Regions from separate parts of the Streptomyces sp. NPDC001292 genome, predicted to be linked through region 2. Evidence: riboswitches for the same ligand, from Rfam matches in the RefSeq annotation. Region 2 holds a riboswitch; each other region holds the start of a gene.
What was found. A riboswitch is a leader RNA that binds a small molecule or an ion and turns the genes downstream of it on or off. The one in region 2 is predicted to bind glycine.
Positions count from the first base shown of each region.

Region 1: another riboswitch for glycine. It lies ahead of cycA (D-serine/D-alanine/glycine transporter); the one in region 2 lies ahead of gcvP (aminomethyl-transferring glycine dehydrogenase).
Region 3: another riboswitch for glycine. It lies ahead of gcvT (glycine cleavage system aminomethyltransferase GcvT); the one in region 2 lies ahead of gcvP (aminomethyl-transferring glycine dehydrogenase).

Region 1 covers NZ_JBIAXG010000036.1:29,980-36,861, forward strand. Annotated here, with positions in the region: gene cycA (D-serine/D-alanine/glycine transporter) at 40-1,521, opposite strand; glycine riboswitch at 1,840-1,930, opposite strand; glycine riboswitch at 1,931-2,027, opposite strand; gene ACFY4A_RS30730 (hypothetical protein) at 2,317-2,580, shown strand; gene ACFY4A_RS30735 (hypothetical protein) at 2,709-2,864, opposite strand; gene ACFY4A_RS30740 (MFS transporter) at 3,047-4,402, opposite strand; gene ACFY4A_RS30745 (GntR family transcriptional regulator) at 4,687-5,379, shown strand; gene ACFY4A_RS30750 (urea carboxylase-associated family protein) at 5,458-6,300, shown strand; gene ACFY4A_RS30755 (LamB/YcsF family protein) at 6,315-6,882, shown strand, end outside.
Region 2 covers NZ_JBIAXG010000071.1:16,193-23,074, reverse strand. Annotated here, with positions in the region: gene ACFY4A_RS39670 (MerR family transcriptional regulator) at 1-493, shown strand, start outside; gene ACFY4A_RS39665 (bifunctional nuclease family protein) at 574-1,047, shown strand; gene ACFY4A_RS39660 (MerR family transcriptional regulator) at 1,239-1,919, shown strand; gene ACFY4A_RS39655 (DNA polymerase IV) at 2,081-3,517, shown strand; gene ACFY4A_RS39650 (PRC-barrel domain-containing protein) at 3,427-3,810, opposite strand; glycine riboswitch at 3,924-4,018, shown strand; gene gcvP (aminomethyl-transferring glycine dehydrogenase) at 4,195-6,882, shown strand, end outside.
Region 3 covers NZ_JBIAXG010000038.1:340-7,221, reverse strand. Annotated here, with positions in the region: gene ACFY4A_RS31450 (ABC transporter substrate-binding protein) at 1-1,072, opposite strand, end outside; gene ACFY4A_RS31445 (ABC transporter permease) at 1,140-2,147, opposite strand; gene ACFY4A_RS31440 (enhanced serine sensitivity protein SseB C-terminal domain-containing protein) at 2,465-3,259, opposite strand; gene ACFY4A_RS31435 (enhanced serine sensitivity protein SseB) at 3,457-4,248, opposite strand; gene ACFY4A_RS31430 (AAA family ATPase) at 4,362-4,982, opposite strand; glycine riboswitch at 5,130-5,226, shown strand; gene gcvT (glycine cleavage system aminomethyltransferase GcvT) at 5,384-6,550, shown strand; gene gcvH (glycine cleavage system protein GcvH) at 6,662-6,882, shown strand, end outside.

The DNA of each region.
Region 1 (6,882 bases), on a different contig from region 2:
GGTCCCCGTCTGTGTGACTCCGCCTTCCTCGGGGTCGGGTCACTCCCCGTTCCGGGAGCCGGGCAGGGAGACGGTCTGCCGGGCCTGACGGCGGCCGCGACGGCGCAGCACCGCCCATGCGATGCCGAGGATGACGAACCACACCGGGGTCACCAGCAGCGCCTGCAGCGTGTCGTCCTTCTGGGTCAGTGCCCAGATGAGGAACGCGAAGAACGCGAGCACGACGTAGCACATGGGGATGCCGCCGGGCATCTTGAACGTCGATACCTCGTGCAGGTGCGGACGGCGCTTGCGGTACACGATGTAGCTGATCAGGATGATCGACCAGACGAATATGAACAGCAGCGCCGAGATGGTGGTCACCAGCGTGAAGGCCTCGATGATCGAGTCGCCCAGGGTGAGCATGACGACACCGGGGAGCAGGAAGACGCCGGACAGGAGCAGGGCGTTGACCGGCACCTTCCTGGAGGTGAGCCTGCCGAACCGCGAGGGCGCGTCGCCCTCCTGTGCCAGGCCGTAGACCATCCGCGAGGTGGAGTAGATGCCCGAGTTCGCGGACGAGGTGGCCGAGGTCAGCACCACGAAGTTGATCAACGAGGCTGCGATGCCCAGGCCGGCGAGGGCGAACATCACGACGAAGGGGCTGCGGTCCGCGCTGATGTCGCGCCAGGGAGTGACGGAGATGATCACGACCAGGGCGACCACGTAGAACAGCATCACGCGTACCGGGATCGAGTTGATCGCCTTGGGCAGGTTCCGTTCCGGGTTCTTGGTCTCGGCCGCGGTGGTGCCGACGAGTTCGATGCCGACGAAGGCGAAGGTCGCGATCTGGAATCCCGCGACGAAGCCCATGGGGCCGGTGGGGAAGAAGCCGCCGTCGTTCCAGAGGTTGGAGAAGCTCGCGGTGGCGCCCCCAGGCGCATGGAAGCCGCCCAGCACCATGCCGAGCCCCACGACGATCAGCGCCACGATAGCGACGATCTTGATCAGTGCGAACCAGAACTCGGTCTCGCCGAACGCCTTCACGGTGGGCAGGTTCAGAGCGATCAGCACGACGACCGCCACAAGCCCGGGTATCCACAGCGCGAGCCCGTGCCACCAGTACGACACGTACCCGGCGATCGCGATGACGTCGGCCATCCCGGTGACGATCCAGCAAAACCAGTAGGTCCAGCCCGTGAAGAAGCCGGCCCACGGCCCGAGGAGGTCCGAGGCGAAGTCGGCGAAGGACTTGTAGCGCAGGTTGGAGAGCAGCAGCTCGCCCATCGCCCGCATCACGAAGAACAGCATCGCGCCGATGATCATGTAGACGAAGATCACCGAGGGGCCGGCCAGCGAGATCGTTTTGCCCGATCCCATGAACAGACCGGTTCCGATCGCACCGCCGATCGCGATGAGCTGGATGTGCCGGTTGGACAATTGCCGGGAGAGGTGCTGCTGACCCGCCGGCGAGGGCGTCGGTGCGTGCCCTCTCTGGGGCGCGGACGCGGTGGTCACGCCGGTGTCACTGCTTTCAGACATGGGCAAACCTTAGGGATCTCATACGCGTGCGGGCATGGGGTGTCTCGGTGGGTGAACACACGCGCACACAGAACGAGCGGACACGGTGTTCTGCACGCGGACATGCGGATATACGGGACCGACCGGAACGGCGGCAGGGCACGCTGAACACGCGCACGCGACGGGGGAGCCGGTCCGGTGGCGGCCGGGGAAAAGAGGAAAGCCGAAGTTCAGCCCGGAAGCCGGCAGGCGGGCGACGGACGGGGGTGACGCGACGGGACAGCCATCAAAGGCTCCTCGAGGGTTGAGCGCGGAGGGGACCGCGCGGCCGAGTGAGCCTCCCCCTCTGTCATGGGCCTGAGAGATTCACCGCGGGAATCCGCGGCTTGCACCGTGGGCGAGACGCGTGAGCGCCTGCTTTCCAGAGTTGCCTGCCCGAGCGGTAGGGATGCCTGAGAGTTTCCGGGGAGGTGTTGCTCCTTCGGCGCCCGGGTCTGGCTGACCCGATGCTCTCCCGCTGCGGGGTGAACGACCGTTTACTGCGGTGAGGCTAAGTCCACACCGGCTGCCGGTCAAGGGTGCGCCGCGAAGCCACTGCCCATAACTGCCGGGTGAGCCGCGTCGTGTCCGTCCGGAGCCGGCAAGCCGACCTGGGCAATCAGGCGGGTGAACCAGCCGTGCGCACGACCGCCCGACTCAGCCGCGCGGGCGGCCCATGACGATGGTGGCCGTGCTCTGGTGCGCTCGACCAACTGAAGACCCAACCGCTGTTCCAGCACGCGGATCTGCTGACTGAATGCCGGTTACGTGGTCGATATGCCGCCCTGCACCATGGCGCTCACCTGGTTCGTCGAAAACCGCGATCGCCCCGATATCAGTGAGATCCGGCAGATCGCCCGGGCCGTGCTGCAGAGCCGGAGCTGGGGATTTTCGTCTGGACCCGGCAGCGGCGGGACGTTCCGGGAGCTGCGGTTCTGCGGGAGCGTCCCGGTGGGCGGGGTGTCGTGGACGGCTGTATCCGTCAGGGCCGCCGACTCGTCGCGCCGCTCCGGGACGCCGACCGTCGACTCGGTGCACTGACCCTGGAGCGCCGTAATGCAAGGCTCGAGCCCGGGTTGCGCCGGACGGTGGAACCCGGGCCGCACCGCGCGCCGGCGCCTCTGCCGACCGGTCGACCGAAACTGGCAACGTGCGCAGCCGCGGGCCGGTCACGGGGCCGCTGGGGCTTCGTCTTCGGCTACTTCGTCGTCGGCCAGCCGCAGCGCCGGGTGCAGGTTGGCGAACTCGTCGACGTCGAGAACGCACCATGCCTGGTGGTAGTGGTCGCCGGCCTTGTCGCGCTCGGTCGCGGTGTGCCGTACCACCGAGCGGGTGGCGCAGCCCCTCCAGTGGCGGCCCCGAAATCCTAGTCGGCTCCTCCGACAACGGGGTCGGCCGTAGGAGAGGCTGTGGTCCCCAAACGAGGGGTGGCAGGGAGCCGTCGTGCTCCCTGCCACTTCTCACTCATGCCCGTCCGTCGGTCCGCGGCTGCCGGCCTGGCGTCGGCTCAGGTGGCGCTGGATGTCTCCAGGGACACGCCCCGCGTTTCCGGGGCCATCGCGATCGACACCAGCGTGCCCACCGCCGACACGACGCCGGCCAGCAGCAGCGTCGCTCCCACGCCCCAGTGCTCCAGGGCCAGCGGGGTCAGGAACGTGCCGGCGGCGGCGGCGATGCGGCTGAAGCCGGTGCCGACACCGACCGCGGTCGCCCGGATCTCCGTCGGGAACAGCTCGTTCGGGTAGATCCACTGGAGCAGCGTGGGACCGCCGACGGCGATCGCGTACACCGCGAACAGCAGTCCCGCCCCGACCGCCGGCAGCCCCGGGAAGACGCCGAGCACCAGCAGCGGGACCGTCGACGCCGCGAAGGTCCAGACGAGGACGGGACGCCGTCCCGCGCGGTTCAGCAGTGGCAGGAAGACCAGGCAGCCGATCAGGAACACCAGGCTGATGGCGACCGAGCCGAGGGTGCCGCTGTCGCCGGACAGGCCCATGGCGGCGAGCAGTTGGGGACCGAAGGCGTAGATGGCGTAGATCGGCATCACCGAACAGGCCCAGAAGAGCGAGACGAAGGCGGTGCGCTTGCCGTAGGTGCCACGGAAGACGGCCGAGAAGCGGGCGGGTTGGGCCGGGGTGCCCAGGTCGGCGACGCCCGCGCCGGGTCCGAACACCTTGCGCATCACCGCCTCGGCCTCCTCGACCCTGCCCTGGGAGAGCAACCAGCGGGGTGACTCGGGGGTGCCGATGCGCAGCAGGACCAGGATCGCGGCGGGCACCGCGGGGCAGGCGAGCAGCCAGCGCCAGCCGTCGGGGCCGAGCCGCAGCAGCAGATCGCCGATGAGGTAGGCGGCCGCGCTGCCCACGGACCACATCACGGTCAGGAGACCGAGCATCGCGCCGCGGTGCTTGCGCGGTGAGAACTCGGCGAGCAGGGACGTGGCGATCGGGTAGTCGGCGCCGACGGCCACGCCGATCAGGAAGCGCAGCACGAGCAGTTGCTCGGGGCCGGTGACGAAGGCCTGGGCGACGGAGAAGACCACGATCGCCGCCAGGTCGATCGTGTACATGATGTGGCGGCCGAAGCGGTCGGTGACGTAGCCGAAGACGGTTCCGCCGACGAGCAGTCCGCACAGCGCGGCCGCCGCGAGGAAGCCCTCCCACAGGCCGCTGAGGTGCCAGCGCGGGCCGATCTGGGTGAGGGCGACGCCGATCACGCCGAGGATGAGTCCGTCGAGGAAGGGCCCGCCCGCCGAATAGACGGTCAGCCTGCGGTGGAACGAGGTGAGGGCGCTGTCCTCCAGCAGGGCGCGGCCACTGCTCGGGGGCGCGTCGGTGGCGGATTGAGCGGGAACCGGCGGCATGAGCCACCTCCGTGGCGGGTCGGGAGAGGGAAGGGCGGAGTCGTGAGGGGGGTGAGCCGCGGCTGGATGTCGTCCGTCGGCGGCGTCGACCACGGCGATGAGGGGGGCCTGCGGTGGCGGTCAAGTTAGAAATGATTGAACGATCCTGTCAAGGGTTGGACGATCGTCGGTCAGCGCGGATGCGGCAGACAGCCAGTGAGGGACGGCATTCTGCGGTCGAAGTCAGACACCCGCGATCAATCGAGCTATGGATTGATGAACAATCCTGGGGTACTGTCGCCGCCATGTCCGAAGAACAGAGCACCGCCGGGGTCCCCGAGCCCGGCGATGTCGCCGCGGAAGCGGTCGCCGACCGGCTTCGCGAGCGGATCAGCCGGGGCGAGCTGCCCCCGGGCCTGCCCCTGCGGGACGCGGCCCTCGCCGCCGAACTGGGCGTCTCGCGCAACACGCTGCGCGAGGCCGTACGGCTCCTGGTGCACGAGGGCCTGGCGGTCCACCGGCTCTACAAGGGCGCCGCCGTCAAGCGGCTCGACGTGGCCGACGTGCACGACATCTACGCCGCCCGCCGCTGCTTCGAACTGCGCGCGGTGGAGGAGAGCGTGTACGCCTCCGAGGAGGCGCTGGCCGCGCTCGAGGAGCGGGTCTCGGCCCAGGAGGCGGCGGCCCGGGCGGGGCGCTGGAGCGAGGTCAGCACCTGGTCGCTGGACTTCCACCGCGCCGTCGTACGGCTGCTCGGCAGCAGGCGGCTCGACCGGTTCTTCGACACGATCGTCGCGCAGTTGCGCCTGGCCTTCGCCGAGGTCCCGCGCGAGCCCGAGTTCCAGGCGCAGTGGGTGCCGCGCGACCGCGAGGTGTGCGATCTGCTGCGCACCGGGCGGCGCGCCCAGGCCGCGGAGGCGCTGCGCCGCTACCTCGAGGACTCCGAGCGCGCGGTCGTCGACATGGTGCGGGCCGCCGCGGCCCGCCGCGAGACCTGACGGGCCGTAGGCACCCCCACTCGGCCGCCCGCGGTCAACCCCACCCCACCAGCCACCCAGGAAAGAGGTACGCCCCCCATGGCCACCACCGCAGCCGCCTATCAGGCGACGAAAGGCGGTCCGCTCGACGTCGACCGCGCGTTCTACGACCGGGTCTCGAAGACCGAGGAGGGCCGCGAACTCGTCGACAGCTTCGTCATACCGATTCGCTCGGGCCGCGCCTGGGAGGTTCCGGCCGGACACTTGTGCCGCCTGGTCACCGTCGACGGGCCGCAGGTCGGCGACCTGAACATTTGGAACCGCAACGACCCGCGTGAGCGCATGTGGGCGGCCCGCACCCGCCAGCTCCAGCGCGCCCACGTGAGCACGTATGACCGGATCTGGTCGAACCTGCCCTTCCTGCGTCCGTTGCTGACGATCACCGACGACACGCTCGCCGCCTACGGCCGTGACGCCGAGGGCGGGCGCGTGCACGACCTGCTGGGCACCCGCTGCGACCCGTACGTCAACCGCATGCTGACGGGCGAGGACTTCGACTTCCACTGCCACTCGAACCTGGTGCGGTCCGTGCTCCCCTACGGGCTCACGGAGTTCGACGTGCACGACGTGCTGAACGTCTTCCAGTGCACCGGACTCAACGAGGACGACCAGTACTTCATGAAGGACTGCCCGGCCCGCCCCGGCGACCACTTCGAGTTCTTCGCCGAACTCGACCTGCTGTGCGCGCTGTCCACCTGCCCCGGCGGCGATCTGTCCGTCCCGATGTGGGGCCCGGAGGCCCACGACCCCGTGGAGGTGTGCCATCCGATCGGCGTCGAGGTCTACAAGGTCGACCCCGAGCTGCTGGAGGGCTGGTCCTCGCCGCGGGTCGCCGAGTACCGCAACCTGCACGGCATGACCCGTCCCGAGTGGCAGAGCTGAGCTGCGGAGCATCCATGATCGACCTCAACAGCGACCTCGGCGAGGGCTTCGGGCAGTGGCGGCTCGGTGACGACGACGCCCTGCTGTCCCTCGTCACCAGCGCCAACGTGGCCTGCGGCTTCCACGCCGGCGACCCGACCGTGATGCGCCGGACGTGCGAGCGGGCCGCCGAGCGCGGCGTCGCCATCGGCGCCCAGGTGGGCTACCGGGACCTGGCGGGCTTCGGGCGCCGCTTCATCGACGTCGACCCCGCCGAGCTGGTCAACGACGTCGTCTACCAGATCGCCGCGCTCGACGGCTTCGCCCGCCTCGCCGGCACCCGCGTCGCGTACGTCAAGCCGCACGGCGCCCTCTACAACACGATCGTCCACCACGAGGCGCAGGCCGCCGCCGTCGCGGAGGCCGTGCGCCGCTACGACCCGGAACTTCCGGTGCTGGGCCTGCCCGGCAGCGTCTGGCTGCGCACCGCCGGCGCGGCCGGGCTCACCCCGGTCCACGAGGCCTTCGCGGACCGGGCGTACACCCCTGAGGGCACCCTGGTCTCGCGCCGCGAACCCGGCGCGGTGCTGCACGACCCGGAGG
Region 2 (6,882 bases):
CCTGCCGTTGAAGGTGATCCGCGAGTACCTGGACGCCATGGAGCGCGGCGAGGCGGTCCATCTGCCGGCAGTCGGCCGGCAGCGTGACGGCGGATCCGTGCCGTCGCCGGCCGAGGCGCCCACGGCAGCCCGGATCGGGCGGGCCGAGCTGCTCGCCGCCGCCGGCATCGAGGAGGGGGAGCTCCGGGAGTGGGAGTCGTACGGGCTGCTCACTCCGTTGGCGGACGGGGGCTACGGAGCGGAGGCGGTGACCGTGGCCTCGCTCGTGTCCGAGCTGGGGCGTTTCGGGATCGAGCCCCGGCACCTGCGGGTGATGAAGGCGGCCGCCGACCGGGAGGCCGGGCTCGTAGACCAGGTGGTGGCCCCGCTCAAGCGGCACCGCAATCCGCAGACCAGGGCGCATGCGGAGGCCCGCGCCAAGGAGCTCGCGGAGCTCACGGTGCGGCTGCACGCGGTGCTGGTCCAGACCGCGCTCGGGGTGCGGCTGCCGTGAGCGGGCCTGAGACGGCCGGATCCTCCTCCCATGCCCGGCCCGACTACCCAAACGTCCCGGGCACCGCCTAGGGTTGCTGTGTGAACGAGCTCGATGTCGTAGGTGTCCGGGTCGAGATGCCCTCCAACCAACCGATCGTGCTCCTGCGTGAAGTGGGAGGCGACCGTTACCTCCCCATCTGGATCGGGCCGGGGGAGGCGACGGCGATCGCCTTCGCCCAGCAGGGCATGGCCCCCGCGCGACCGCTGACCCACGACCTGTTCAAGGACGTGCTGGAGGCGGTCGGCCAGGAACTCACGGAAGTGCGCATCACGGACCTGCGTGAAGGCGTCTTCTACGCCGAGCTGGTGTTCGCCAGCGGCGTCGAGGTGAGCGCCCGGCCGTCCGACGCCATAGCGCTGGCCCTGCGTACCGGGACGCCGATCTTCGGCAGCGACACGGTGCTGGACGACGCGGGCATCGCGATCCCGGACGAGCAGGAGGACGAGGTGGAGAAGTTCCGCGAGTTCCTCGACCAGATCTCGCCGGAGGACTTCGGCTCCAGCAGCCAGTGAAGCGCCCACATGAGCCACGGGAGACCGTCCCGCGGCCTCCCTCCGGGGCATTCGGATAGCCTTTCCCGGCGATGGGGTACGCAAAACCACTCTTAGGGTGATTATCACTCGGCGTGCCGAGTGTGGCGATCGTTGACGCACCCCTGGTGACTGCCTACCGTCGAGGAGGCAGGTCAAGGACGGAGGTCGGCGTGAGAAGCAGCGGCGACGGTACGGCTGGGGGTGCCCCCGGACGCAATGCCGGGGGAAGCGGTCCGTACCCTCCCCCGGGCTCCCGGCTCCGCCCGAGCGGGGGGTACACACCTCTCGGCGGCGCGGCCGGTCGTGCTCCGCAGCGACCGACGGCGCCGAGCAGCGGAGGGGCGGCGGCCATGGCGTCCGAACAGATCGGCTATCGCGGTCCGACGGCCTGCGCCGCCGCCGGCATCACCTACCGGCAACTGGACTACTGGGCGCGCACCGGGCTGGTCGAGCCGAGCGTGCGGCCCGCCCACGGGTCCGGCACCCAGCGCCTCTACAGCTTCCGGGACGTCGTCGTCCTGAAGATCGTCAAGCGGTTCCTCGACACCGGCGTGTCGCTGCAGAACATCCGTACCGCCGTCCAGCACCTGCGCGAGTGCGGTTTCCGTGACCTGGAGCGGACGACGCTGATGAGCGACGGTGCCACGGTGTACGAGTGCACGTCGCCCGACGAGGTGCACGCCCTGCTCCAGGGGGGCCAGGGAATCTTCGGCATCGCCGTCGGCGTGGTGTGGCGCGACGTGGAGAACGCGCTGTCGCAGTTGCACGGTGAGCGCATCGACACGGGGGAGACGCTCGTGGGGCACAACCCGGGCGACGAGCTCGCCCGGCGGCGCAACCGGGCCGTCTGAGCGGCCCCTCGGCCGGCTCCGGTCCTCCCGGTCACTGACCGACCGCCGACCGGCCCCATCCCGGCCCGATCAGCCCCCTCGGCCTGCGGACAGGCCTCGGGAGGACGTACGGCGCCGCCGGAACGGGGGCATTGTCAGTGGCGTGGTGCAGCATCGTAGATGTGAGAACCGCACCCACGATCCTCCACCTCGACATGGATGCCTTCTTCGCCTCCGCGGAGCAGGCGTCCAAGCCGAGCCTGCGTGGGAAGGCCGTGGTCGTGGGCGGGCTGGGACCGCGCGGGGTGGTGGCCACGGCGTCGTACGAGGCGCGCGTGTTCGGCGTCCACTCCGCGATGCCGATGGCCCAGGCGCGGCGGCTGGCGCCGAACGCCGCGTACCTCGTGCCGCGCTTTGCCTTCTACCGCTCCATCAGCGAGCGGGTGATGGGCCTGCTGCGGGCGCTGTCGCCGCTGGTGGAGCCGCTGAGCCTGGACGAGGCGTTCGTGGACCTGGAGGCCGGGGGAGCCGCCTGGGACGCGGAATCCGCCCGGCTGGCAGGGATGAAACTGCGCGCCGACATCCGGGCCGTCACGGGGCTCACCGGGTCCGTGGGGCTGGCCGCCTCCAAGATGCTCGCCAAGATCGGCTCCGAGCAGGCCAAGCCCGACGGGCTGGTGCTCATCGAGCCCGGCACCGAGCGGGCCCTGCTCGGTCCGCTGTCCGTGCGTACCCTGCCGGGCGTGGGCCCGGCCACGGGCGACCATCTGCGGCGGGCCGGGATCCACACCGTCGAGGAAATCGCCGAGGCCGGTGAGGACGAGCTCGTCCGGCTGCTCGGCAAAGCGCACGGGCACGCGCTGTACGCGATGGCGCTGGCCCACGACGAGCGTCCCGTCGTGGCCGAGCGCGAGACGAAGTCGGTGTCCGTCGAGGACACCTACGACGTGGACATCCACGACCGCGTCCGGGTGGCCCTGGAGGTGCAGCGGCTCGCCGACCGGTGCGTACGGCGGCTGCGCGGGGCCGGTCTGTCGGGGCGCACCATCGTGCTGAAGGTGCGCCGCTACGACTTCTCCACCCTGACCCGCTCCGAGACCCTGCGCGGGCCCACCGACGACCCCGCGGTGATACGGGAGGCGGCCGCCCGGCTGCTGGATTCGGTGGACACCACCGGCGGTGTACGGCTGCTCGGCGTGGGCGTGTCCGGGCTCGCCGACTACACCCAGGAGGACCTGTTCGCGCAGGCGGCGGGCGTGCGGGCCGCGGGCGCGGAGGCGGAGCGCCCGACCGAGGGGCAGCCGGAGGAGCCCGCCGAGCAGCCGCCGGCACCCACCGAGCGGCGGTGGCCGGCGGGCCATGACGTACGGCACGCCGCGTACGGCCACGGATGGGTGCAGGGCAGCGGCCTCGGCCGCGTCACCGTCCGCTTCGAGACCCCCCGCTCCGCGCCGGGTCGGGTACGCACCTTCCTCATGGACGACCCGGACCTGGAACCGGCCGAACCCCTTCCTCTGGTTCCGCCGGCTCAGCTCTCGTCCGGACCGGAGCCGGAGCCGGCCAGCTTGCCGAAGTGGTGGTCCGGAACAGCCGGTGGAGGCGCCACGTCGAGGCCGTAGTGGTGGTAGAGCTGCAGTTCCTGCTCCGGGGACAGATGGCGGCCCACGCCGAAGTCCGGAGCCTCCTTGATCAGCGAGCGGTCGAAGGGGACGCGCAGGGTGCCCTCGACCAGTTCGCTGGGCTCGAGGGGGACGAAGGCGTCCCGGGAGAACAGGCCGGTGCGTATGGCCGCCCATTCCGGCACACCGGTCGCGTCGTCGAGGTAGACCTCGTCCACCGTGCCGATCTTGTGGCCGTTGCGGTCGAACGCCTTGCGGCCGATCAGGTTGCGCGGATCGATCTCCGTCTGCACTGTCCCTCCACGTGGTCGCAACTCATCCGTAAGCACTACAAAAGAGCACATTCAGCGGTGCGGCCACTCGAAGACCCGTACGGCTGCCCCGCTGGTACGCTGGCAACGGCTGCTGACCCCGTGCGGGAGAGCCCTCCGGCACCACCGGAGGCGCCGAAGGAGCAAATCCTCCCCGGAATCTCTCAGGCCCACGTACCGCACGGACGAGGTCACTCTGGAAAGCAGAGCGGGTGTCGACGGCTTCCGCTCTCACCGACGGTGAAAACCGGGAGCCCTCGGGCAGCCCGGTGAAGCTCTCAGGTTGAGATGACAGAGGGGGAGGCCGTCGGGACACCCGCGCCGTGGTGTCCCTCGAAGGTCGTGTCAGACCAGGAGGCCTCCGCAATGACCGCCCAGCGCATTCCGCTCTCCGAGCTCGAACAGGGCATCCCCTTCGAACAGCGCCACATCGGGCCCGACCAGGAGGCGCGGGCCAAGATGCTCGCGCAGGTCGGCTACGGCTCGCTCGACGAGCTCACCGCCGCCGCGGTACCCGAAGTGATCAGGAACGCCGACGCGCTCGACCTTCCCGGCGGCCGCACCGAGGCCGAAGTGCTGGCCGAGCTGCGCTCCCTCGCCGACCGCAACCAGGTCCTCGGCTCGATGATCGGCCTCGGCTACTACGGGACGTTCACCCCGCCGGTGATCCTGCGCAACGTCATGGAGAACCCGGCCTGGTACACCGCCTACACCCCCTACCAGCCGGAGATCTCCCAGGGCCGCCTCGAGGCGCTGCTGAACTTCCAGACCGTGGTCGCCGACCTGACCGGTCTGCCGACCTCCGGCGCGTCCCTGCTCGACGAGGGCACCGCCGCCGCCGAGGCCATGGCGCTGTCCCGGCGCATGGGCAAGAACAAGAAGGGCCTGTTCCTGGTCGACGCGGACGCGCTGCCGCAGACCATCGCGGTCATCGAGACCCGCGCCGAGCCGACCGGCGTCGAGGTCGTCGTCGCCGACCTCAGCGACGGCATCCCGGCCGAGATCGCCGAGCGCGAGATCAACGGCGTGCTCCTGCAGTACCCGGGCGCCTCCGGCGCCGTGCGCGACCTGAAGCCCGTCATCGACCAGGCGCACCAGCTGGGCGCCCTGGTCACCGTCGCCGCCGACCTGCTCGCGCTGACCCTGCTGAAGTCGCCCGGCGAGCTCGGCGCGGACATCGCCGTCGGCACCACCCAGCGCTTCGGCGTTCCGATGGGCTTCGGCGGCCCGCACGCCGGCTACATGGCGGTGCACGAGAAGTTCGCGCGCAGCCTGCCCGGCCGCCTGGTCGGCGTCTCCGTCGACGCCGACGGCAACAAGGCCTACCGCCTCGCCCTGCAGACCCGTGAGCAGCACATCCGCCGCGAGAAGGCCACCAGCAACATCTGCACCGCCCAGGTGCTGCTCGCCGTCATGGCCGGCATGTACGCGGTCTACCACGGCCCCGAGGGCCTGCGGGACATCGCGCGCCGCACCCACCGCTACGCCACGGTCCTCGCCGAGGGGCTCAAGGCCGGCGGCTTCGAGGTCGTGCACGGCGCGTACTTCGACACGCTGACCGTCAGGGCGGAGGGGCGTGCCGCCGAGGTCGTCGCCGCGGCCCGCGAGGGCGGCGTGAACCTGCGCCTCGTCGACGCCGACCACGTCTCGGTCGCCTGCGACGAGACCACCACCCGGGACCGGCTGCGCACCGTGTGGGCCGCCTTCGGCGTCGGGGGCGACATCGAGGCGCTGGACGCGGTCGCCGAGGACACGCTGCCCGAGGCGCTGCTGCGCGCAGACACCTACCTCACCCACCCCGTCTTCCACCAGTACCGGTCCGAGACCGCGATGCTGCGCTACCTGCGCCGGCTGGCCGACCGCGACTACGCGCTCGACCGCGGCATGATCCCGCTGGGCTCGTGCACCATGAAGCTCAACGCGACGACCGAGATGGAGCCGGTCACCTGGCCGGAGTTCGGGCAGCTGCACCCCTTCGCGCCCGCCGAGCAGGCGCAGGGCTACCTCACCCTCATCCGCGAGCTGGAGGAACGTCTCGCCGAGGTCACCGGCTACGACAAGGTCTCCCTTCAGCCGAACGCCGGTTCCCAGGGCGAGCTGGCCGGTCTGCTCGCCGTGCGCGGCTACCACCGTGCCAACGGTGACGAGCAGCGCACCGTCTGCCTCATCCCGTCCTCCGCGCACGGCACCAACGCCGCCAGCGCCGTGATGGCCGGCATGAAGGTCGTCGTCGTGAAGACCGCCGAGGACGGCGAGATCGACGTCGAGGACCTGCGGGCGAAGATCGAGCAGTACCGCGAGCAGCTGGCCGTGCTGATGATCACCTACCCGTCCACGCACGGTGTGTTCGAGGAGCACGTCGCCGACATCTGCGCACAGGTCCACGAGGCCGGCGGCCAGGTGTACGTCGACGGCGCCAACCTCAACGCCCTGGTGGGCCTCGCCAAGCCGGGACACTTCGGCGGCGACGTCTCCCACCTGAACCTGCACAAGACCTTCTGCATCCCGCACGGCGGCGGCGGTCCCGGCGTCGGCCCGGTCGGCGTGCGTTCCCACCTGGCGCCGTACCTGCCCAACCACCCGCTCCAGCCCGACGCCGGCCCGGAGACGGGAGTCGGCCCGATCTCGGCCGCGCCGTGGGGCTCGGCCGGCATCCTGCCGATCTCCTGGGCCTACGTCCGTCTGATGGGCGGCGAGGGCCTCAAGCGGGCCACACAGGTCGCCGTGCTCAGCGCCAACTACGTCGCCAAGCGGCTCGAGCCGCACTATCCGGTGCTCTACACCGGTCCCGGCGGCCTGGTCGCCCACGAGTGCATCATCGACCTGCGCCCGCTGACCAAGGCGAGCGGGGTGACCGTGGACGACGTGGCCAAGCGGCTGATCGACTACGGCTTCCACGCGCCGACGATGTCGTTCCCGGTGGCCGGCACGCTGATGATCGAGCCGACCGAGTCGGAGGACCTGGCCGAGTTGGACCGCTTCTGCGATGCGATGATCGCGATCCGCGCCGAGATCGAGAAGGTCGGTTCCGGTCAGTGGCCCGCGGACGACAAC
Region 3 (6,882 bases), on a different contig from region 2:
CGTTGCGGCAGTGGATGTTGTCGAACGGCTTCACGCTCTGCGGGAAGACCGCGTAACGGACGTAGCCGGAGACCGGGTTGTCCAGGTTGCCCTTGTACTTCTTCAGGGCGGTCTGGCGGCCCTGCGGCGACATACCGGTCTGGTTCAGGTCCAGGTCGTAGTCGCCGGCGATCAGGCGCTGGTCCATATCGTTGGCGTTCGAGAAGAACTTGATGGTGATCTCGTCCGGGTACGCCTTGCGGATCGGGTCCGAGGACTGCTTCCACTCGGTGTTGCGGACGAGCTTCAGGTCCTTACCGGGGCTGTACGAGGCGAACTTGTACGGGCCGGAGGAGAAGGGGTGCAGACCGTACTTGGACTTGGTGTCCATGTCCTGGCGGACCGGGGACGCCGAGACCAGGGACAGCATCTGCTCGAAGTCCGAGTTGGCCTTCGGCAGGTGGAAGATGATGGTCTTGTCGTCCGGCGTCTCGATCGCCTTCAGACCCAGGTGTTCCTTGTCCTTGTCCTTGTAGGGGCCCTGGTACTTGCCCTCCGGGTCCAGGACCTCCTTCAGGTAGGTCGGGCCGCCGGACAGCACGTCCTGCGCCCAGACGCGCTCGATGCCGTACTTGACGTCCTTGGAGGTGATCGGCTTGCCGTCCTCCCACGTCACGTCGTCGCGCAGCGTGTAGGTGTAGGTCTTGCCGTCGTCGCTGACCTTGGCGAGGTCCGTGGCGAGGTCCGGGGTCGACTGGGCGCCGGCCTTGCCGGGCTCCGCCTTGTTCGTGACCAGCTGGCGGCTGTAGTAGCGGGCGAAGTTCCACATCATGCCGTAGTAGCCACGCGTGGTGTCCCACGAGTCGGCGTCCTGGGCGGAGGCGAACTTCAGGGTGCCGCCCTTCTTGGCCTCGGAGGCCTGGGCGACCTTGTTGTTGGCTGCGTCGAAGCCGGCCGCACCGCTCTTCGAGCCGCCGCCACCGCCGTTGCCGTCGTTGCCGCCGCCGCACGCCGCCGTGGTCAGCAGCGCCGCGACCACGGCCGCAGCGGCCATGGTCTGCTTGCGCCGCCCTGAGGTGCGTTGGGTAGTCACGTTCTCGGATCCTCCGGATAGATGAGAGACCCCGTGTAGGTGCACGGGTCGCTGGGGGTAGGGCAGTTCAGCGAGAGCCCTTGGGGTCGAGCGCGTCGCGCACGCCGTCGCCGAAGAGGTTGAAGGCAAGGACGGTGATGAAGATCGCCAGACCGGGGACCACCATGTACATGGGGTCCGCCTCGTAGTAGTCGATGGCGTTCGAGAGCATCTGCCCCCAGGATGCGGTCGGCGGCTTGACGCCCACGCCGAGGAAGCTGAGCGCGGCCTCGGTGAGGATGTTGGTCGGGATCATCATCGTCGTGTACACGATGATCGGCGCCACGAGGTTGGGCAGCAGCTCCTTGAACAGGATGTAGAAGCGGCCGGCGCCGAGCGAGCGTGCCGCCTCGACGTACTCGCGTTCGCGCAGCGAGAGCGTCTGGCCGCGCACCACGCGGCCGATGTAGGGCCAGCCGAAGAAGCCGATGACCAGGATCATCACGAAGACGCGCACACCCGTGCCGGTCAGGCCGAGCATCTCGCTCGGCATGACGGAGACCAGCGCGATGATGAACAGCAGCTGCGGGAAGGCGAGCAGGCCGTCCATGACCCGGCTGATGGCCGCGTCCACCCAGCCGCCGAAGAAGCCGGCGAGGATGCCGAGGACGGTGCCCAGGATGACGGCGACCACGGCGGACAGGAAGCCCACGAGCAGCGAGATCTGGGCGCCGTAGACGATACGGGCGAAGATGTCGCGGCCGCTGACCGGCTCGACGCCGAAGAGGTGGTCGCCGCTGATGCCGCCGAGGGAACCCTTGGGGGTGCCGAAGAGCGGGTCGATCAGGTCCTCGTGGTGCAGTTCGGGGTCCTGACCGACCGCGTGCGCGATCACGGGCGCGAGGAGCGCGACCAGGATGAGGAAGAGCACGACCACGCCGCCCGTGAGGGCGAGCTTGTCCCGCTTGAGGCGCTCCCAGGCGATCCGGCCCAGGGAACGCCCCTGTACGGCCTTGGCATCGACGCTGGCGGCCGTCGCCTCGTCGGCAGCGCTCGGGGCCGCTTCAGCGGTCGGCTCGTGCAATGGTGCCGTCATCTGGCAGGGACCCCTCTCAACCGGCGGTGGCCGGCCCGCGCTTGCCGCTGTGGCGGCTGTTCAGTCCGTCGTACACAGGGGCAACGCCCCCTTGGTGCGGGAGTCTTCAACGCCATGGTGATCCGTTGCCAGACTTGGCGGTGAATGGATGCGCAAACGTGATGCGGGTTGGGGGGTTCCGTTATCCGGACAGTGGGTAACGAGGGGCGGACAGGGACCAGTTGGGGCGGCCCACGGCAAAAGCGGACCATCCGCATCCATCTACGCGCGCAGAGGATCACCCGTGCGGGAGCCCTGCGGTGGACGGACCGGACGCGTCAGTAGCCGCCCCGCACCGGCGGGTAGCCGTAGCCGGCCGCCTGGGCCTGCGCGGGGGGTGCCTGGCTCTCCCGGTCGTAGAACGGGCGGGAGTTCGCGCGCAGCCACATCGCGACCGGGTCGTACTCGTCGGACATCGCGACCGTCGAGACCGGCAGCCCGTCGGGGACGGCGCCGATGGACTGCTGCATCATCACGCGCACCGAGTCGACGGCCGGCGGCGAGGTGTCGTACACGTCGAGGCCGATGGCGAGGTACGGCGCTCCGAGCGCCGGCTGCACCCAGGCGCGGCGCAGCGAGCGCAGGGCCGGGGTGCGGTGGGCGTTCTGGGTGAGCAGGGCGTAGAACTGCGAGGCCTCGACGGTGGGTTCGGACAGCCGGAGGGGGCCCGCGGGCTGGCGGTCGAGACCGGTGGCGATGCGGCGCAGGTCCAGCCACGGAATACCGACGCCGCCGCCCGGGGCGTGCGGGTTCAGCCAGAGGCCGTAGTGGTCGGGGTAGAGGGTGCGGGCCACGTCGAGGCCGTCCACGACCTCGTACGAACGGTTCCAGCCGCTGGCCGACAGCTCCTGGGCGGAGGTCACGCAGGGCGCGTAGCCGTGGCCGTCGACCTCCATGTGGCCGTACTGGGCGTCGGGGGAACCAGCCTGGCCGTGCCACAGCAGCATCCAGACCTGGCCGGAGGACGGGGTCGCCAGCGCGCGCAGCAGCGCCTCATAGGCGTCGTAACGCCCGGGCGTCACCTGGCGCAGCGTCTGCTCGACCTGCCCGGCCGTGGTGCCGCTGGCGCTCACTTGTACCGCCCCTCCATACAACCGACGTATCGACCGAGCCGTGGGTCCGGGTCCTGTCGTCACCTTCCCGTCGTCCGCCCGGCGGGCAGGCGGGAAAGTGAGGCAGGCCTAGCTTAAGCCGCCGTCCGGCGGCCGGGGACTCGCCGTGCGCCGCCGGCTGCGGATCGTGTGCGCTTCCCCGGCGTCCCGGGTCGGACTCAGTGGGCGTGCTGGTAGAACGGGCGGACGTTCTCCCTCATCCAGTCCGCCACGGGATCCTGGGCCACGTCCAGGAGGACCAGGTTGACCGGCCACCGGGCCGGGGTCTTCGCCAGGGCGCGGCCCAGGGCGTCCAGGGCGCCGGCCTGCGGGTCGCCCTCCCACTGGGACAGTTCGACGCCTACGAACATGACCGGGTCGTCCGTCTCGACGGCGGCCAGGCAGCGGCGGGCGGTGCTGACCACGCCGGTCTCGGCGAACTCGGCGCCGGCGGCGGCGAGGAAGTCCACCGGGTCGTCCTGCCAGTCCGGTTCGAAGAGGCGGACGCGGCCGCCGCTCGACGGGCCGTCCAGTGGGGTGCGCCCCGCCCGGCACAGTTCGGCCACGACCGCCGGTGGCAGCGGGACACCGACCACGCCGTCCGGGTTGAGCGCGATGCCGGCCTGCGGGGGCAGTCCGCGCGCGAACTCGACGGCGGGCGCGACGGTGTACGCCATGTGCGGGCCCGCGGCCTGGCGGAGCTGCTCCTCGGAGCTGAAGACCGGCACGTACGCCTGACCGTCGATCTCCAGCGTGGGCAGGTCGAGCGGGCCGCTGTGGGGACCGCCGCCGTTGGGCAGGGGCACCCAGAGGAGGCTGCGGCCGAGCACCTCGACGATCCGGCCACCGGCGGACGGGACGCCGAGGGAGGCGGACAGCACCTCCTCCAACTCGTTGCCGGGCCATCCGCCGTGCGGATGGGAGTGCGCCTGTGCCGGAAAGTCCGCGGAGAAGTCCGCCGGGAAGTCCATCTGCTACCGCCTGCTGTGAACCACTGCTGTGGCCGAAAGGCTATCGGGTACCAGCCCGAAGCTCACGAAAAATCCCACGACCACGACCCGCCGCACCGCGCACCGTGTGGTTCTCAGGTGGTGAACTCGATTCGTCGCAGTCGCGTCGCTGCCTCGCGGTCCAGCAGGACCGCCGAGCCGCAGCCGTTCGGCAGGGTGCCGCGCTCGACCGCGCGGAGCAGGCCGGCGGTGGCGCGGCGGTGGCGGCGGAAGGCGTAGCGGGAGACACCGCGGCCCCGTGCACGCTGGCCGGTCAGGGCGGTGCCGGGGGTGACGTCCAGCAGGACGAGGTGCAGGGTGCCGCCGCGGCGGCGGGCGGTGCGGGCCAGCCAGGCGCGGACCCAGGGCTGCGTGCCGCAGTCGTGGACCACGAGCGCCGCCCCGGAGCGCAGGGCGCGGCGCAGCCCCGCGAAGTGGGCGAGGCGGACCAAGGGGCGGTACAGGGCGTAGGGGAGGTACGCCGCCAGGCGGGCGTCCCAGCGGTCGCGGGTGTCCTGGGAGTCGATGCGGACGCCGTGCACCGCGCGCCGCATCAGCGTGGACTTGCCGCTGCCGGGCAGGCCGGTGACCACGACCAGGTCGCGCGGGCCGAAGCGCAGCACGCGCGGGCCGAGGCCGGACCGGTCCCGCAGGTCGCGGACCATGGGTGCGGGGGCCTGGGCCGTGGCGTACAACGCGGTCCTGTGCGCCGTCATCGTTCCTCCCATCGATCGTAAAAAGAAGGTAATAGGCGGCGTCCCGCGTTTCCGTGCACGTCCTGCCACAGGTCGGTCACAGATGCCGCCCTGCCGCGAAGCGGGCCGGGCGTGCAATGATGTGCGCGCAACTGCATATCGGCCGTTTGAATCCGCGCGGGAGAGTCCCCAGCCGTCTCGCTGGGGCGCCGAAGGAGCAAGTACCTCCCTTGAATCTCTCAGGCCCCGTTACCGCGCGGGCGAGGCACATCTGAAAAGCGGGCCGCTGGCGCAGTGGCTCCACCCAAGGTGCAAGCCGTGCACCGTCCGTCCGACGGCGGTCATGGCGAACCTCTCAGGTTCCGATGACAGATGGGGAGGACATGATCAGTCCTCGCCCGTCATGCCTTGGAGACCGCCCGATGAGCAGTACCGAACCCGACCGACTCCGCCGCACCGCGCTCGACGCGCTGCACCGCTCGCTCGGCGCGACGATGACCGACTTCGCCGGCTGGGACATGCCGCTGCGTTACGGCTCCGAGCGCGACGAGCACATCGCCGTACGGACGAAGGCCGGCCTCTTCGACCTGTCCCACATGGGCGAGATCACCGTCACCGGCCCGCAGGCCGTCGCGCTGCTGAACCACGCCCTGGTCGGCAACATCGCCACCATCGGCCTCGGCCGCGCCCGCTACACCATGATCTGCCAGGCCGACGGCGGCATCCTGGACGACCTGATCGTCTACCGGCTGGGCGAGACCGAGTACCTGGTCGTCGCCAACGCCTCCAACGCCCAGGTGGTGCTCGACGCGCTGACCGAGCGGGCGGCGGGCTTCGACGCCGAGGTGCGCGACGACCGGGACAGCTACGCGCTGCTCGCCGTGCAGGGCCCCGAGTCCGCCGGCATCCTGAAGTCGCTCTCCCCCAAGCACTCGGCTTCGCTCGTGCAGGGAGGTGCCCCCATCGCCGACCTGGACGGCCTGAAGTACTACGCCGGGCTCCCCGGCACGGTCGCGGGCGTCCCCGCGCTGATCGCGCGCACCGGGTACACCGGCGAGGACGGCTTCGAGCTGTTCGTGGCACCGGGCGACGCGGAGAAGCTGTGGCAGGCGCTGACCGAGGCCGGCGCGGACGCCGGGCTGGTCCCGTGCGGGCTGTCCTGCCGGGACACGCTGCGCCTGGAGGCGGGCATGCCGCTGTACGGGCACGAGCTGTCGACCTCGCTGACCCCGTTCGACGCGGGCCTCGGCCGGGTGGTCAAGTTCGAGAAGGAGGGCGACTTCGTGGGCCGCGAGGCCCTGCTGGCCGCCGCCGAGCGCGCCGCCGCCGAGCCGCCCCGGGTGCTCGTCGGCCTGGTCGCCGAGGGCCGCCGGGTCCCGCGCGCCGGGTACGCGGTCGTCGCGGGCGGCGAGGTGATCGGCGAGGTCACCTCCGGGGCCCCCTCCCCCACCCTGGGCAAGCCGATCGCCATGGCGTACGTCGACGCCGCGCACGCCGCTCCGGGCACGCCCGGTGTGGGAGTGGACATCCGGGGCAACCACGAGCCGTACGAGGTCGTGGCGCTGCCCTTCTACAAGCGGCAGAAGTGACACCTCCCTAGCCGGCACGGAGGCGACGTGAGACACGTCACCCCTGGTCACGCACGCCTTTCGCAGTCCCCCATTCATCACCATTGACCCGCGTACAGGAGAATTCTGGCCATGAACAACCCTCAGCATCTGCGCTACAGCAAGGAGCACGAGTGGCTGTCGCCCGTCGAGGACGGCGTGGCGACGGTCGGCATCACGGAGTTCGCGGCCAACGCGCTCGGCGATGTCGTCTACGCCCAGCTCCCGGAGGTCGGCGACACGGTGGCCGCGGGCGAGACCTGCGGTGAGCTGGAGTCGACCAAGTCGGTGTCCGACCTGTACTCCCCCGTGAG